DNA from 2 places in the Paenibacillus sp. BC26 genome. Region 1 is predicted to be linked to the other one. Evidence: riboswitches for the same ligand, from Rfam matches in the RefSeq annotation. Region 1 holds a riboswitch; the other holds the start of a gene.

Evidence for each region. A riboswitch is a leader RNA that binds a small molecule or an ion and turns the genes downstream of it on or off. The one in region 1 is predicted to bind S-adenosylmethionine.
Region 2: another riboswitch for S-adenosylmethionine. It lies ahead of BM412_RS16090 (hypothetical protein); the one in region 1 lies ahead of metA (homoserine O-acetyltransferase MetA).

Annotation. Positions count from the first base shown of each region.
Region 1 covers NZ_FPAD01000002.1:198,558-207,686, reverse strand. The annotation lists gene BM412_RS17315 (EamA family transporter) at 1-461, opposite strand, end outside; gene BM412_RS17310 (histidinol-phosphatase) at 616-1,425, opposite strand; gene BM412_RS17305 (LysR family transcriptional regulator) at 1,439-2,341, opposite strand; gene BM412_RS17300 (MFS transporter) at 2,528-3,802, shown strand; gene BM412_RS17295 (metal-dependent hydrolase) at 3,990-4,637, shown strand; gene corA (magnesium/cobalt transporter CorA) at 4,701-5,636, opposite strand; SAM riboswitch class I at 6,114-6,220, shown strand; gene metA (homoserine O-acetyltransferase MetA) at 6,315-7,232, shown strand; gene BM412_RS17280 (PLP-dependent transferase) at 7,272-8,432, shown strand; gene BM412_RS17275 (aminotransferase class I/II-fold pyridoxal phosphate-dependent enzyme) at 8,439-9,129, shown strand, end outside.
Region 2 covers NZ_FPAD01000001.1:3,553,252-3,562,380, forward strand. The annotation lists gene BM412_RS16075 (helix-turn-helix transcriptional regulator) at 1-871, shown strand, start outside; gene BM412_RS16080 (phytanoyl-CoA dioxygenase family protein) at 971-1,795, opposite strand; gene BM412_RS16085 (AraC family transcriptional regulator) at 1,939-2,745, shown strand; SAM riboswitch class I at 2,842-2,970, shown strand; gene BM412_RS16090 (hypothetical protein) at 3,072-3,611, shown strand; gene BM412_RS16095 (polysaccharide deacetylase family protein) at 4,341-5,441, opposite strand; gene BM412_RS16100 (glycoside hydrolase family protein) at 5,652-6,614, opposite strand; gene BM412_RS16105 (carbohydrate ABC transporter permease) at 6,658-7,536, opposite strand; gene BM412_RS16110 (ABC transporter permease) at 7,550-8,479, opposite strand; gene BM412_RS16115 (type 2 periplasmic-binding domain-containing protein) at 8,553-9,129, opposite strand, start outside.

The sequences.
Region 1 (9,129 bases):
ACGTAGAAGTACCAACGCGGTGCTATACGGAAGGCTTTTTCTTTGCCTCGCATGGAGACAAGCACGACGGCTGACAGCAGCAGCAGAACGCCGCCAAGCTCGGTTTTTGAAAGTTGTTCGTTGTAGCCGAAGGTGCCAAGCGCAATAACTAGAATAATGTTCATGTTCGTAAGCGGCGATGTCAGACTGGCAGGTCCCCATTCCAACGCTTTCATGAAGAGCGCGTTCCCTAGAGCGGAGCCTGCACCGATAAGCAAGCCGGCAAGCCAAACGCGCGGATCAGCCAGCGACGGCAGCAGGGTATGCTCCAATGCGGCGTGAATGCCAAATCCGCAGGTCCCGGAAATATAAAGACCCAGAAGCAGGTACGCGGAGGAACCGCTCTGCATCTGGGACACCTTCATCCACCAGCCAGCCAACCCGAACAGTACCGCACTGCCGACGGCTGCTGCAAACCACATGTCAATTTCCACCAATCCGGATGAATATTAAATGTTACACAAATGAAATGGTTCTGTTATGGTTCCTTCATATTGGAGGGGTATTATAGTAACCAAGACCCCCTTTTGATTATATATGACTTCGGACCTGCCGCGTGCAGGTCCACTTTTTTATCTACAGGGCAACACGAACCGGCTTTTTGTTCTTGTAATAAAACCATTCCGTAAACCCGATTTCCTTCAGACGCTTCGCAACAAGCTCCCAATCTTCGCCGACACGGCTCGGCTTATGCGCATCAGACCCGAAAGATACCGTTACGCCAAAATGCAAGGCGCGCTCCAATATCGCATCGGACGGATACCAGCCGCCGGCATCTTTGGTTTTGCCGGAGGTGTTGATTTCGATGGATACGCTGCTTTCGCCAATGACTTTAAGGCAATCGTCAATCGCTTCATCCGCAGCGATGGCGGAGAATGCAGGGTAATAGCCTTTCATCGCATCGATATGGCCGAGAATTTGGAACATGCCACTGCGGGCGGATTGGCCGATAAGCTCGTAATAATGGCGTTTTTCGTCGATATGCTGCTCTTCAGAGAGGTTCTTCCAACGATTGCGGTTGAAGATGCTGACCCCGCGCGACTGGTGGACGGAACCGATAATGTAATCAAACGGATAACCGGCATAGACATCGCGATAAACTTGAGCGTGCTGAGGGAAGAAATCGGACTCCACGCCGAGCAGGACATCGATGGTGCCTTCATATTTGGCTTTGAGCCGCAGCACTTCTTCTACATAACGAACAAATTCGCTTTTTCCCATGGCAATGCCGGGGTTCGGTTGTTCTTGGTCGCTGGCAAAATAAGGAGAATGATCTGAAATTCCGATGACGGCCAGACCCGCCTTGATGCCTGCCTTGATATAATCCTCAATATTATCGTCTGCATGCCCGCACCGGAAGTGGTGCGTATGTAAGTCGAATTTCAAACTGAATCTCCTCCTACTCGCTGCTGATGAAATGATCTTCGGGCATACCCTTCAAATCGCTCAAAAACTGCTGCATTGCCGAGTTGATGTACCGTCCCGACTTATAGACCAAACCGACCGGATGGCTCATATCGAGCTCATTGACTTTAATCCGCTTCAGTGTTCCGAGCTGCACCTCTTTGGCAATGGAGAGCTTAGACACCACCGCTGCCCCTAAATTGATCTCGACCATGCGCTTCACTTCCTCGCTGCTCGAAAGCTCCATGACGATGTTCGGGTGCAAATTATATTTGCGGAAAATTTGATCCAGAAAACGTCGTCCTAATGTGTCCGGCGAGAGCATAATCATGGGAATGTCCTTGAGCGATTCTACGGTAGTATGCTTCAAATGGCTCATGGGATGCTCGGGAGCGACGACGAGTTCGTAGGTGTCATAGTACAGGATGGATGTTTCCACATTCGGATTGCGTTCCGACAGATAGGTGATGCCGATATCTACGGTGCCATTCTCAACGCTGGCCATTACGCCCGAAGAAGGCATGGAGTGAATCGTTGTTTTAATGAGCGGAAATTGGTTTTGAAAATAAGACAGCACCCGAGGCAAAATTTGAATCGCGATCGAAGAGGTTGTTCCCAGCACGATATGACCCTGCGGTGTTTGGCTTAGGTCAGAGAGCTTCTGCTTCAGTTCTTCTACGATGGCTAATATGCGCTCGGCGTGATCAAGAAACACTTGTCCGCGGTCCGTTAATGTGACGGGTTGATTCCGATCAATTAGAACCGTTTTAAACTCATCCTCTAAGCTTTTGATTTGAGCAGAAACAGCCGGCTGCGTAAGATTAAGCAGCTCTCCTGCTTTTCGAAAGCTCATGGTGCGTGAGATGGTTAGCAACGTTTCGAGTTGGTTAATATTCACGGAATCCCTCCTTTAGCGATTAAAGATTTTTATCACAGCTATATATCATTATAATGTAAAATCAGCTCGACGGCAAAAGGTAGCAACCAGCGGGCAAGCCTTCGCGAGTTAGAGCAGGATTCAATATGGATCCTGTCGAATGTTGGTTACAGGTGACAATTCATGTCCTACAAAGGAGCGAAGAGGATGAATCCGAAAGCAGTACGCAGCTGGATGATGTACGATTGGGCCAATTCTGCTTTTGTCACGACGATTATGGCCGCGGTCATGCCGATTTACTACAAAACGGTGGCAGGCGCAGACTTAAGCGGCAATACGGCTGAGAATTACTGGGGGTACACGCAAACCATCGCGATGATTTTCGTAGCCATTCTATGCCCGATTATGGGAGCGATTGCGGACTACTCAGGATCAAAAGTGCGTTTCTTATCGGTGTTCATGTTCATCGGGTCCATTGCAACGGTTTGCATGGCCATGGTCGGGACAAATGATTGGATGCTTGCTTCCATATTGGTTATTATCGGTACGATCGGCTATGCCGCTTCCAATACGTTCTATGATGGATTAATTACGGAGGTATCGACACCCGAAACGCTTAATTCGGTGAGTAATAAAGGATACGCGATGGGTTACTTGGGCGGCGGGCTGCTGCTGCTGGTGAATTTAGTGATGATTGAGAAATGGTCGTTAGTGGGGTTTCCCAATAAAACAGTCGCTACGCAGACCGTCTTTGTTACGGTTGGGATATGGTGGATCTTGTTCTCACTTCCGATTATTCGCAACGTGAAGGAAACGGCAAGAGGGACCTCAGCCGGTTACGGCGATATGATGCGGCGCGGGATGCAGCGCATCGGCAATACGTTGAAGACGTTGAAGCATTATCCGGAGCTGCTTAAATATATGGCGTCCTTCTGGTTCTTCAACGATGGCATTAGCACGGTTATCGTCATGGCGACGATCTATGGCAGCGGCATCGGGATTGAAACGATGGACTTGATAGCCGCACTGCTTATTACGCAGTTTGTCGGCTATCCGAGCACGCTGCTCTTCATCCGATTCGCCTCGCGCATCGGAATGAAGAAGTCGCTTTACTGTTCGCTGCTTGTGTATGTGCTGATTGTTTTGCTTGGCTATTTCATGACGAGCGCGCTCCACTTCTATGCGCTGGCCATTATGGTCGGATTCGTGCAAGGAGGGAGCCAAGCGACGGCGAGATCGCTGTATGCCACATTGGTGCCGCCATCGCGAACGGCAGAATTTTTCGGCTTCCTGAGCTTATCCAGCAAATTCGCCGCTGTAGCCGGACCAGCCGTCTTCTCCGTTGTCGGCACGATAACCGGTTCCAGCCGTTTAGGCATATTAGCATTGCTGGCGTTTTTCATCATTGGCATCATCCTGCTGTATTATGTGAATTTAGACAAAGGCCGTAAGGAAGCGCTGGCAGGAGAGGGACTTATGTAGCTAATTCCTTGCCAATTCCTCGCAAACATCATACCAAGGCATCGTTTGAATGGACTTCAAGCGATGCCTTTTTACATGTCGGAATTCCTATTGAATGCGGAGGGAAAAGAAGGTATAATCAGTCGAAAAGCGAACTGACGTTCGATGAACGATTCAACATAAGTCAGTCAGAATGAGGGGGGCAGGTATGAAAGGGACGACACATCTGGCCATTGGCGTCGCAATCGGGGTGGTTGCTGCCGCAACACATCCCGTTACGCTAACAAACGCCGCGGCATTTATCATCGTTGCGGCATTTTCCGCTTTAAGCGCGGATTTGGATGGTACGAATATGCTGAGCAGCAAGCTTAGCAAGCCGGCGAGGATAATACGTGCACTTATGCTATGGGGCGGAGTTGCGGCAGGAGCAGCAGCGGTCTTTTGGTATTGGTTTGAAGATCAATTTTATCCCTATCTCACGATTGCCGCGGCAGCCTTGTTTCTTCTGGGGCTGGTATCACGGAATGGCATGATTCGAGATGCGCTCGTGAGCGCAATTGGATTAGCGCTTCTCTATGCAGGTTATTCGATCGGCCATAATTGGCTGATGGGGCTCGGACTTTATGTGGCATGGGTTCCGTGGCTGAATCATCGGGGGTTAACGCATACCGTATGGGCAGTGGTTGCTTGGGGAGCGATCGGCTGGGGGCTGGAGCAGCAGCTCGAGATCGAGGGAATTGCCTATACCGCAATAAGCGGTTATCTGTCCCACCTTGTAGCGGATACATTAACGCCAAGCGGCGTCAAATGGCTGTACCCGCTGACGAAGAAGACCTTTAAGCTTCCGTTCGGTTAAGCAAATAAAAAAGCTCTCCCGCGGTCGCCATGCGTCCCTGGAGAGCTTTTTTTGGTTAGCCTTTCATAGCCACTCTTTCTTGCGGAAAATAAAAAACATCCCGAAACCGAGCAAGAGCATAAACGTGAGCAGCAAGTAAGAGCCGCCGTGCAGATGGAGCCCAGGTATAAAGTCGAAATTCATTCCGTAAATCCCGGTAATGAAGGTAAGTGGCATGAAGATCGTGGTCAGCGCGGTAAAGACGCGCATGATTTCATTCGCGCGGTTCGCAAGCGAAGACTGGTAAGCCTCTCGTAAGTTGCCCATCAGATCGCGGTAGGTCTCGAAAGTCTCGGCGATTTTGACGGCATTCTCATAGATATCGCTAAAGTACTTCTGCAATTGATCGTCGATTAGCTTCAAGTCTTTCTTATTAAGTGTTGCGATTAGCTCCTTCTGAGGTCCAAGCACTTTCTTGAGCCAGAGAATCTCGCTTCGAAGTCCGATAATTTCGTTCAGATGCGATTTCTTGGTGTGGACCAGAATATCTTCTTCCAAGCTCTCGATCCGCGCCTCAATCCGATCGCCGACGAGGAAGTAATTATCAACGACGATATCGACCAAATGATAGAGGAAACGGTCGGGGCGGCTGACTTGCTCTTCAAGCAGGATCGGCTTCAACGTGCGAAGCTCGTTAATTTTCTGTTTCGTAACGGTAATAATATAATGGCGGCCCAGAAAAATGTTCAAGGCGCGTAGAAAAATTTCTTCATCATCAAAACGGATGCTGTTAATTACAATAAAATAATGGCCTTCATGAATTTCAATCTTAGGCCGCTGCTCTTCTTCGCTCAAACAGTCTTCGACTGCCAGTTCGTGCAGCGCGAATATCGGCTGGAGCACAGCGAGGTCATCTACATCGGCATCGATCCAGTAGAAACCTTCGGCAGGTGGCACGACGGCTGCTTGAATGTCATCAACCGGTGCGAAAACACCTTGATTCACGTGACGGATTTTCATCCGCGTTCCTCCTCTCGTTGTTGCAGTAATTCCCGGATGCCGGCTATGAGGAGGAGAACAGAATCAAGCAACATCAAGCAAACCGTATTGCGCGTTGCGTGCTGCTTGCTCTAGTCCATCTATCTAGAAGCGGCGCGTTTGCGAATACGGTTGGATGACGTCAGCCTTCCTGTTATCTTCCGTGTAAACCGGTTATCAGTGCGGTTGCCCGCAGGCCTCGGGTCGCCTTCCATAGTCGTAAACACCCCTTTATTGGTCAATTATTCACTGCTTAAAGCGTAATTCTTGTCTAGTATACTCCGACAATGTCTTTCCATTCAAGAAGAAAGTAGCGTCCATGGTTCTGTAACAGCATATGCGGGGAAAAGCCCATGGTTACGCGTTTTTTGTCGATGGGAGCAGGGCTGCTCCTTGACGGGAATAAAGGAATGATTTAAAGTAAGAACTAAGGTGTTTCTTTAATTAAATAAGCAAGCTTTCTTATCAAGAGCAGGCGGAGGGACTAGCCCGATGAAGCCCGGCAACCGGCGTGTAAACGTACGGTGCTAATTCTTGCGGAAACGTATGTTTCTGAGAGATGAGAGGCGCATGAACGATACATTTGTGCCCCTCTCTTAGGAGAGGGGCTGTTTTCATTGCGCGCCTCAGTGACAATCCAAGCAGACAGGAGAGATTATCATGCCAATTAAAGTACCGGACCAATTGCCTGCGAAAGATGTTCTAACGGACGAGAATATCTTTCTAATGGATGAGAGCGTAGCCTATCATCAAGATATCCGCCCGCTGCGGATTGCTATTCTCAATTTAATGCCAACCAAAGAAACGACCGAAACGCAGCTGCTCCGTTTAATCGGGAACACGCCGCTGCAGGTGGAAGTCGTGCTGCTTCATCCTCGGACCCATACATCCAAGAATACGTCGTCCGAGCATTTGGAGTCGTTTTACAAAACATTCGAAGATATCAAGCACGAGTATTATGATGGCTTGGTGATTACCGGCGCACCTGTAGAGACGCTTCCATTCGAAGAGGTCAACTATTGGGAAGAGCTGAAGGACATTATGGATTGGTCGGCTCGTCGCGTAACGTCAACCTTCCATATCTGTTGGGGCGCACAAGCCGGATTATATCACCACTACGGCATTCCCAAATACGAGCTGCCGGATAAGGTGTTCGGCGTATTCCCGCACACGGTCGAGAAGCGCAATGTTCCTCTTGTACGGGGCTTTGACGAGCTGTTCCTTGTTCCGCAATCGCGTCATACGGAAGTTCGCCGCGATGATATCGCCAATATCGGGGATCTCGATATTTTGTCTGAATCGCCGGATGCCGGCGTGTATCTGGTCGCTTCCAAGGACGGAAGACAAGTATTCGTTACCGGCCACTCGGAATATGATCCGTTGTCCCTCAAAGCCGAATACGATCGTGACGTGGCAAAAGGAATGGATATTGCTTTACCGAAGAACTACTATCCAAACAACGATCCGTCGAAGATTCCGCTGTCGAGCTGGAGGGCGCATGCCAATCTGTTGTTCTCGAACTGGCTGAACTACTACGTTTATCAGCAAACGCCTTATGATTTGGGTGCAGGCATTTAAATAAGAAGGTCATTAATCGACGAGAGGGAGTCACTTCTGATGAAAATAGAAAGCCGCTTAGCACAAATTGGATCCATTAAAGAGCCGGTTACCGGAGCGATTAGTTTCCCGGTGTACCAAGCAACAGCTTTCCGCCATCCGAAACTTGGCGAAAGCACCGGCTTTGACTATGCCCGCACGAAGAGTCCGACTCGCAGCGTGCTGGAAGAAGCAGCTGCAGAGCTGGAGTCCGGCGACGCAGCGTTTGCGTGCAGCAGCGGCATGGCTGCGCTGACGACTGTCTTCTCGCTGTTTGGCCAAGGCGATCATTTGCTCGTTTCCTTGGATCTGTACGGCGGTACATACCGCTTGCTGGAGAAGATTATGACTCGCTTTGGCGTGTCGGCTTCTTACGTGGATACGAATGATATTGATGCGATGAACCAGCTGGTTACGCCGGCTACGAAAGCGATCTTGATCGAGACTCCGACGAATCCGCTGATGATGATTACGGATTTGGAGCGCGTTTGTTCATGGGCGAAGTCCAAAGGCTTGCTGTCCATTGTAGATAACACGCTGCTCACTCCGTTCTTCCAACGTCCGATTGAGCTTGGTGCCGACGTCATCGTGCATAGCGCGACGAAGTACCTTGGCGGTCACAATGACGTGCTGGCAGGCCTTATTGTCACGAAGGGCAAGGAGCTGTCCGCTGAGATGGGATTCCTCCATAACTCCCTCGGCGCTGTACTGGGACCTCAGGATTCATGGCTGCTGATGCGCGGCATGAAGACGCTGGCGCTGCGGATGGAACGCCATCAAGCGAATGCAACGGCGATCGCGAACTGGCTGCTGACGCATGAAATAATCGAAGATGTGTACTACCCGGCGCTGCCTCATCACCCGGGTCATGAGGTACAGAACCGTCAATCGTCCGGTAACACGGGCATTTTCTCCTTCCGCTTGAAGAAAGCGGCTTATGTAGAGCCGATCCTTCGTCATATTAAGCTGATTGCTTTCGCAGAAAGCCTTGGCGGCGTGGAATCGCTGATGACGTATCCGGCTGTTCAAACCCATGCGGATATTCCGCTGGAAATTCGCCAGCAAATCGGCGTAGACGACCGTCTGCTTCGTTTCTCAGTCGGCATTGAGCATGTGAATGATTTGATCGCAGATTTGGCGCAAGCCTTTGAAGCGGCAAAACGCGAGCTTGGGGAGGCATAAACCATCATGGCAGAGCAGAATCCGGACAAGGGCAAGGGCAATGACACCACCGAGAAGCAGTTTGCAACGAAATTGATTCACTTCGGCGCTGAGATCGACGGGCAAACCGGCGCATCGAGCGTGCCGATTTATCAAGCTTCCACCTTCCATCATCACGATATCTTCAATCCGCCTACGTACGATTACAGCCGCTCCGGCAATCCGACGCGTCAGGCTTTGGAAGATTACATTACGCTGCTTGAAGGCGGCGTTCGCGGCTTTGCGTTCGCATCCGGCATGGCTGCCATCTCGACGGCGTTCCTGCTGTTCTCGACGGGCGATCATATCATCGTAACCGAGGACGTTTACGGCGGTACCTACCGCCTGCTGACAACGGTGCTGAACCGTCTTGGCATCGAGTCCACCTTCGTGGACATGACGGACTTCGAAGCCGTGAAAGCGGCGCTCCAGCCGAACACGAAGGTGGTCTTCATGGAGACACCTTCTAACCCGACGCTTAAGATCACCGATATCGGTGAAGTCGCGGCATGGGCGAAGGAGCATGAGCTGATTACGCTGTTGGACAATACATTTATGACGCCGTACCATCAGCGCCCAATCGAGCTTGGGGTTGATATCGTCCTGCACAGTGCTACGAAGTTTTTGGGCGGGCACAGCGACGTGCTTGCAGGCCTTGCCGTTGTGGCAACAGAAAGCC
Region 2 (9,129 bases), on a different contig from region 1:
CAGGCAAACCACTTTACGGGATATCTCTCCCGTTATTCATTGGGCGCGGCAGCATTACCGAGCTCCGGCGTTCAAGTGGAGCCGCCGCATCTATGATTTTCAGCTCCTCTATGTGAAACATGGCGAGATCAGGGCAACGATCGAGGGCGAAACCATGGAAGTTCGGGCAGGCAGTCTGCTCATCTTATCCCCTTGGCGGCATCATCGGATTGAAGTGCTGACAGAGCCGCATGCAGAGCTGCTCGGCATCCATTTTGACTTTTTCGATGGCGCGGCTAACAATCATACCATCATCGCGGACGAATACAACGCGGACCCCGGTGCGTTTAGCGACATGCCCTATTTGGGGGCAGACCGGCCGATTTTCACAGAACCGCTGCTTACGAATGTGTCGCCGAGAATCATCTCCCTTGTTGAAAATGTCATTCTGGAATGGAGTGATCGGCAGCAGGATTACGACAGCGTGTGCAAAGGGCTGATGATTCAGCTGATCGGATTGCTTCTCCGGCAGCAGAACGAAGGGCGGGGAACGCCGCATCCGAAATACGAGAAACGTCTGCTGGAACTCGTTCATGAGATTCGCACCGATTGCAGCCGCCGCTGGTCGAGCGCGGATATGGCGAAATTTCTGCTCGTGCATGAAGATTATATGAGCCGGCAGTTCAAAGCGATGATGGGTGTAGGTCCCAATAAATTCGTGCAGACCGTGCGCCATCAGGAAGCCAAACGATTGCTGCGGGAAACGGATCAGACGATTGAATGGATAGCAGGGGCGGTCGGCTATGAGGATTTCCACTATTTCAGCCGCATTTTCAGACGCTGGGAAGGCATGTCTGCCATGCAGTTCAGGAAGCTTTCGCGGACTCTATAGAAGAAGGACAGCCTCAGCATCATCCGTGAGATGATCGAGACTGTCCTTTTCATTAAGATAACGTCTAATGGAACTCTTGCACGCCGGAATTGACTCTTTTTACGCAAAATGCCCCTTTGGTTTCTTGCCGATCCATCTCTCGTCAACTTTATCGCTGGCTGACTGATATCTGGTGTCCACGCTAAGCCGATAATGATTGGTTGTATTCTCCAAGGAACAATGCATGAGGAACATTCCGAATATAAGAACATCCCCGGCCCGGAACTCGGTCGTTGCCCATTTGCCGCCGAACTTCTCCGTGATCGCAAGCGGATCATCCGTATAATGGCCAACCCCGTCGCGATCCGAGTCTTTTTTGCCGTAAGTGGCTTTTAATTCTTCAAAGTTATGAGAGTTCAAACACAGCGCAAGGCCTCCCATCGCATAATTAACATCCCCTATCGGAGACCAGACTGTATAGAGGTTATGAGTTCCCCTGCCCATGTAGATGATATCGTAGTGTGCGCCGGTGTAATCGCCTTTCCCTACCGCCCGGAGCCACTTATAGTGATACGTCATCGTTTTTTCTCCCATCAGTTCGTCAAAGAAGCGCAGGACATGCTCTCCGTTTAAAACGTTCAGCAGCTCCGGCAGATCCTCGTTCGTGCCGCCCATGAAGATCGACTTGCTTCCATCGGCCATGATGCCTTCTTCCAGAAGCGTGTCGCGATTCAACTTCCCCATTCGATCTATCTTCTCTAAAATGCGCTTGCGCGCGCTCAGCACTTCTTCTCGTTTATGAAAATCGCGCAGCAGCAAATAGCCGTCTTCCTGCAACCGGTTACGAATCGCATCAACGTCATGCAGAATATCGTTAGAGCTTCTTAATGCCGTCAAATGCGGCCCTCCAAGCTCCAATTCCCTCGAACCTACTTTAACCATCATGTCGCCTTGCCCCTTTCGATTTGTATAACGTAAGTTTAAGGGGGAACTCCGTGCAACACCATGGAAAAAAATCATTCAAACATGTATAATCGTACAAAATATAAGAAGAATCCAAATGGTGATAGTGGGGGTTTTACATTTATATGGCTTATATCAATATTCCCTATCAACTCGCGGAAACGCAGTCTCCGCCGCCATGTCAATTTAAATCAATTTGGAAGGTTGAAGCAAATAACAGCTATCAAGTCGTTCATCCTCAAGGCCTAACGTTACCCGGGCTATTCGTTACCTTAGAGGGAAAAGGTAAATTCGTTCAAGAGAATGAGGAAACGGTGCTTACCGCGGGAACCTTGCTCTTCGTGCAAGAGCTGCTTCCCTGCTCTTATGGTTGCGATGATGACAATTGGAAATTTTATTTTATTCATGTTGATCAGCTTGCCATGATTCATCATTTAGGTCTCCCAATCGGAGAACGAATCACGTCCGCCAAAATAAACGACGCCATTCGGTTATGTGAACGCCTCATCGAGATTCTCATTATCAAATCGACCGGCTACGATTACGCGGCGAATATCATTCTCCAAGAATTGCTGCTCTTATTTGCCGGAGACCAAATCATTAAACTCCATAGCAATCTCGATTTGGAAGACATCCTGCTCCACATGCATCGCAGCATCGCTCAGCCGTTCCGAAGCGAAGACTACATTCGTCACAGCGGTTTGTCTCGGACCGCATTCTTTTCCCAATTTCGTCAGGTGACCGGGAAATCCCCTAACCAGTACATGCTGGAGCTCAAGCTTGCATCCGCCAAAGCCTCACTGGAAGCGACAAACACTTCCGTAAAGGACATCGCAGCCGCACTCCACTTTTACGATGAATTCCACTTATCGAAATCGTTTAAGAATCGTTACGGCGTCTCTCCCCGTTTCTATCGAAAAACGAATACCTAGTTCTATTCGTGTTCCGTATTGGGATGCAATCAGGCGTCGCCCTCTTGACAATCGGGTTGACTATATAGCATAATGGAAAAAATTTAATATGTATTTTTCTTATCAAGAGTAGGTGGAGGGACAAGCCCGATGATACCCGGCAACCGACAACCCTTTGATTATCAAAGGAGTGCACGGTGCTAATTCTTGCGGAACGCTTTATTGGGCGAATCTGGGAGATAAGAGCGAGGATCAATGACATTACATTCCTATGACCTTCTCTGATTCCAGAGAAGGTCATTTTTGTTTGCTATACAACAACTACACTTGTGTACTGGAGGATCATGATGCTGAACACGATTCCTGACCATGCGGCGATAGACGAGTCGGCCGAGTATCACCGAGATACGCTTCCCCAGCTGATTGCTTTGCTCAATTTGAGAAATTCGGTCATCGGCTATTCGTTGGAGTTTATGCAGCAGTGTAAGATAAGCCGTATTGAATGTTTTCGCTTTGACAGTGAGCTTGCGGATAAGCTGGCACCGGGCCACGCGAGCGAATATTTCTGCGGATTAATTGCGATCACAACGAATACGGGAGCAGTTGGTGCAGCGGAGTTTGCCATCCCTCGCAAAGACTTGAATTGCGACTTGGTGATGTGGGCTTCCCCCCTTCAGCGGATGAAGGGGCAGACGCTGCTCGAGAGCTTCGGCTACGTTCAGAGCAAGCTGGAGTCTTGGGGATCGCTGAGATCCGAGCTCATCGCGTCAGCGCTGTTGAAGCTCAATGGGAACGCTGAGCCGGCAGCAGCTCGGACCGAGGAGCAACGCCACCTCTGGGATCGGTCGCATCTGCTTCGCCATACGCAAGCGTTTGTTTCGTTCTGAGTGGAGCCAGCTCCTTGGCTGACAAGCTGCTTTTCCCTTCGGAGCAGCCGAGGAGGAATGCTGCCGGTTTGACCGGCGGCAGGCGACAGCTGCGGCGTGGCGGGGCGGCTGGTAAAATTGGGTGCAGCTCGCTTGGCATGGGGCACTCGGGCATTCTGCACCTGGCACCGGCCCCCGGTTTCCGGTTTCCGGCACCCGACATCTGGCATTCAGCACCTTACACCTCATATTCGGCATTCGGCATTCGGCATCCTACACCCATCACCCCACACCCCACAGCCCACACCTCACACCCACACCCGACATTCGGAGTTCGGCATTCGGCATCCTACACTGGACACACGGCATTCGGCTTCTGGCACCTAACACCTAATACCCGCCCCCCGAACCCCGGCATCAATATCCCGAAATACTCTAACGAATCCTACAGGCCTTATTTGAGCGAAAATACCTCCAAAAAAATTCTAACGAATCGTAGCAGCCTTATTTGGTGGATTTCGAGTGTCTTGAGGCCATTTCCTCCGAAATAAGACCTCTGTGATTCGTTAGAATCTCGAAACTCCGAAAATCGATGAAATAAGACCTGTACGATTCGTTAGAATTTGAGACACCCGATTGCGGCATACTGCACCGTATCACGCCCATTATTCAGCATTGCTCATCCGGCGTTCATGAGCATGTTAGATCGGGAAACATGCCGGTTGCGGATGCCCCACCGTATCACACTCATTATGCAGCTTTGCTCACACGCCGTTTCTCCTGCCGCTGCTTGATGGTCGATTCCGCCAATAACGCGGCGACGATTAGCATCGCGGTGAATGTCCATAACGCCTCGCGTTTTCGCTCAGGTGCGAGGTCGAAGTGGGCGTGTCCAAGCCGCTCCATCGCTTGTTTCATAAGCGCCACCTGCAGGTCGGGATTATTCTGCGCGCCACCGGCGTTTAGACGGAAACCGTTGTTTTGGTGGGGGCTGTCGAGTCCATCTTTGACCGTCAGCGTCACGTCGATGCCCAGCTGTGCGCAAATATCCAGCAATGGCTTGGAGAACGCGCCGTACGGGAAAGCAAGCACATGGTTCGAGGTGCCGAGCTTCTGCTCCAAAATGAGATTCGCTTGCTCCAGATCAGCTTTTACCCGCTGCATGTATTCCTTCTTCGTCTCCCTCCTGCCCTTATCTTTCAAATAAACAGGTCCGGTCAACGCAGCAATTAATTGCTTGCCCTTCGCATCCCTTGGCACATAGCGATGAGAATCGAAGGAATGGCTGTAAAATGAAATTCCTGTCCGGCTCATCTCCCTTACCTGCTCCCAATCCAGTTTAGGAACCCCGGCATGCCTAGGATTACCCACCGAGCTGACGATTAGAAAGTTGGTTGCCGGTGCTTTATACTTGCGCAGGATCGGATAGACATCCTGATAGAAAGATTCATAGCCGTCGTCGAACGTGAGCAGCACCGCATTTTCCGGAACACGGTCTCCCCGCAAAATGAATCCTCGATACTGATCCATCGTGATCCAATGAAAATTGTTAGCCTTCATTAATTCAAGCTGGCGCTCAAACTTAACGACGGATAACGCGCCGGCATCGTGCGGCTTCTTCATGACTTCATGATACATGAGCACAATCACGTGATCCTTATAGTACATGCCGTGAGGTTCAACGGGACCAGGCTTTAAGTCACCGTTACCGGCCGCGCTCTCTCCACCGTAGAATAATCGTCCCACTAGCGGTATTCGTGCATGATAAGTTTGGATGGTCAATACGCAGCAAAGTGCAGTCAGTCCCAGCAGTAAGCACTTAAGTACCGCGTTTCTGGTTTTTAAGGACATAAGGTCAACTCCGAGGTTCAATGTAAAGGTGATTTAACCAATCGCAACGGTCTATTATTCGACGAAGCCAATTCGACAAATGTTGCCCTGGCGATCAAATCACGATTACATGAAGCGCACATGGCGTTTTACCTGACTTGGATACATGCAAAAGCCGCCTAAAGAGGCGGCTTTTCGCGCAAATCAATATACATGCACCACTAAGAGCTATTACTTCAACCTTGCCCGAAGCTCGCAAATCCGGAAAGACCAAATAAATGTCCGCGTCGCAGAGGAAATGAAGATGCCGAGCTCATCCTGTTCCGGCACTCTGCCAAACGGATCCCGGCACAACGCAGCATTGTGATTGCCGTAACTACCCGTCAGCGACTCATCGATAATCGCAAGCGTCTCCCATACCCCATCTCCCTTGCGAAAAGCAGCCCCCGAAATTGCAGCAACGACGATTTCTTGGCAGCAGCGCACGACACCGTCCCAATCCTTCTCCGCAACGAGCACTATTCTATCGTTCACCTGATCATATGCGACATGCGACATGCACAGAGGCACGACCGGCAGTCCTGCTTTTGACACCAAAACCGGTGTTCCAACCACATAAGCGTCCATATCCGAGAAGTCGCACGAAGCGAGCTTATAGTTGTCTCCCGTCTCGTCTGCGTCGCGATAGATGAGATCGAACTTCCCTTTGCCGTCAATCGTAACCTGCGTGCATTGACCGGTGCCCCAATATTCCAACGCGCCCGGCATGACCGGGTTGCTATCGAATTTAATCCATGGACCTTCAATCGAATCGGCGAATGCGACACCGATTTGGTTATGGTTGCAGTCCAAACGGTCGCAGCCCAGATAGAAGAGCGCCCATGAATACGTATGCCCTTTATATCGGAATTCCCCTTGCAGCAGATCGGGGTCGCACACATGGATGCAGTCCCAGCCCGTTTCGCCCGGCGAAAGGGCAATCTGCTCTTCGCCCCAGCTCCACGTACCATCGGTATGCTCCTCTCCCTTGCGCCAACCGATGTAGTCCACAATGACGCCGGACTCCAGATTCGTGCAATAGAAGGCATAGCGCGTTCTGTCATCCGTCTGTACGACACATGGCGCATAATTGTAAATCTCGGACTTCGACGGCGCAAAACATTCCGTTAGCGCACTCGTCCATTCCAGCTCCATACCGGGCAGCTCCCTTCTCTTTACGCAACGGAATGCGAAACAATTATCCTTTTAACGATCCCACCATAATGCCCGTCACAAAATAGCGCTGCAGAAACGGAAACAGCACGAGAATCGGCACGGTGCTGATCATTATAGCTGCCATGCGGACGGTTTGCGCGCTGAACTGCTTCTTCATCTGCGGCGGAATGAATGGCGAGCTTGCCGTCAGCACATCCGCTTCCTTGATCAGCTTCATCAGATACAGCTGCAGCGGCATCAGCTTCTCGCTGTTCGTGAACAGCATCGCGTCGAAGAACGAGTTCCAATGTCCGACGCCGTTCCATAGCGCAACCGTCGCGAGCACGGGGGCTGACAAGGGGAGGAACAGCAAGCCGAATATTTTAAACTCCGAAGCGCCGTCTACCGTAGCGGACTCATGAATTTCCTCGGGCAGCTCCCGGAAGAAACCTTGCAGAATAATCATATTGAAAACCGAAAAGATCGACGGAATAATGTACACCCAGAACGAATCGAGCAAGTGCATGTACTTGAGCAGCACGAAGTAAGGAATCAAGCCGCCTCCGATAAATAACGTCGCAAGATGAATCCAATAATACCCGTTTCGGCCAATCAAATACCGGCGCGACATGGCGTATGACACCATCGCCGTGAATAGCAAGCTCGTTGCCGTCCCGATGCCGGTACGCATCACCGAGATAAACAGACTCGAAATGAGCCGGTCATCCTTGAATACGATGCGGTAGCTGGCCGTACTGAACTCCCGTGGGAAGAAGTACACCCCTCCGCGCATATAGTCGTTCCCGTCGTTGAATGAACCGGCGAGCACATAGATGAGCGGATACAACGTCATGAGGCAAAAAACCGCCAGCAGCGTATAGTTGATGACCGTGAACAGGTCCCAGCGTTTCATACCTACCATGAGAATCTCTCCTTTAGAAAAGGCCTCGGCCCGCAATTCGCTTGCTGGCGTAATGACCGGTCACAAGCAGCAGCAGCGCAACGACCGACTTAAACAAACCTACCGCGGTCGTATAAGAATAACGCATTTCCTTTATGCCGACCCGATAAACAAATGTATCGATCACTTCGCTGCGGTCGATATTGAGCGGCGATTGGAAGATCCAGATCTGGTCGAACGAAGAATTAAGCAGGTTACCGATCGACAGCAAGAAGAAGATCAGAATCGTCCCGGATATGCTCGGAATCGTAATATGCCATATTTTGCGAAAGCGTCCGGCGCCATCGATCGTCGCTGCCTCGAACAGCGTGGAATCAATCGAAGTTATCGCCGCCAAATAAATGATAGAACCCCAGCCGAGTCCTTTTAACAGCGATGTGCCGATAATCAGTCCCCAGAAATGGTTCGCATCGCCGAGAAAGTCAAAGGGCCGGCTCAAGATACCCAGCTTCAGCAAGAAAATGTTCACTACGCCGTCCTGCATGGACAACAGCGTCGTCAGAATGCCGCCAAACACGATCCACGACAGGAAATGAGGCAGATAGGACAGCGACTGCACGAATCGCTTGAAACGGGTATGGAGCACTTCATTGATCATGATGGCAAATATAATCGGCGCGGGAAAATTAATGATGAGCTGAAGCAGATTCAGAAGTACGGTATTTTTCAAAATATCGCTGAATTGATCATCATTGAAAAACTCCTCAAAGAACGAAAACCCTGCCCAAGGGGCATGAAACATATCATGAATCAGATTGAAGGAGTGATCCATGTCCTTGAATGCCATAATGACGCCGGTCATGGGCAAATAGGCAAATACGAGAATAAATAACAGGCCGAGCCAGGACATAAGCTGAATTTGCCATTGAGCGGCAAGCCGCATGAAGATGCCCGATTTGTGCATGCTGCACACTCCTTCCCAATAAACAAGGCATGCCGCTACCTGTCAGCAGCATGCCTCGTCAGGTTCTCCCATATTACTTGATGTTGCCCGGCCAGCCAAACTCAACGCCAAGGCGTTTCTTCGTCGCTTGGTACATTTCTTGGTTAAAGGCATCCAGCTTATCCCAGCCGGCTTTCTTCATCTGCGCGATCGCATCGTCGTACGTTTGCTTCGCCTTCTCCTCGGAGCCTGCAAGGATCATCTTCGGAAGCAGACGGCCCCATAGCAAATTGAGCTTGGTGCGCAGTTCGGTCATTTCGTTATATTGCGGATTCTCAGGATCGAACTTCGGCGTTGCTGCGTTAAAGTCATAGCTGTATTCCACAAGCGGCTTCTTCATGTCGTTCAGGTAAATATCCACCGGCTCCGTCGGTTTCGCGTACAGGTCTTTAATGGTCAGCCAATCCTGCTGGAGGTTGAAGCCAATGCCGTACTTCTTCGCGGATTCGCCGTTCGCTTCGCCTGCTTTGTACTCCGGCGTCATGGTGTACGTACCGTCTGCATTTTTCGTATAGGTCTCGCCTTCCCAGCCGAAAGCGACCAGATCTTGACCTTCCTTGCTGTTCAGGTAAGCAATCAGCTTCGTAATTCGGTCAGCTGCTTTGCTATTC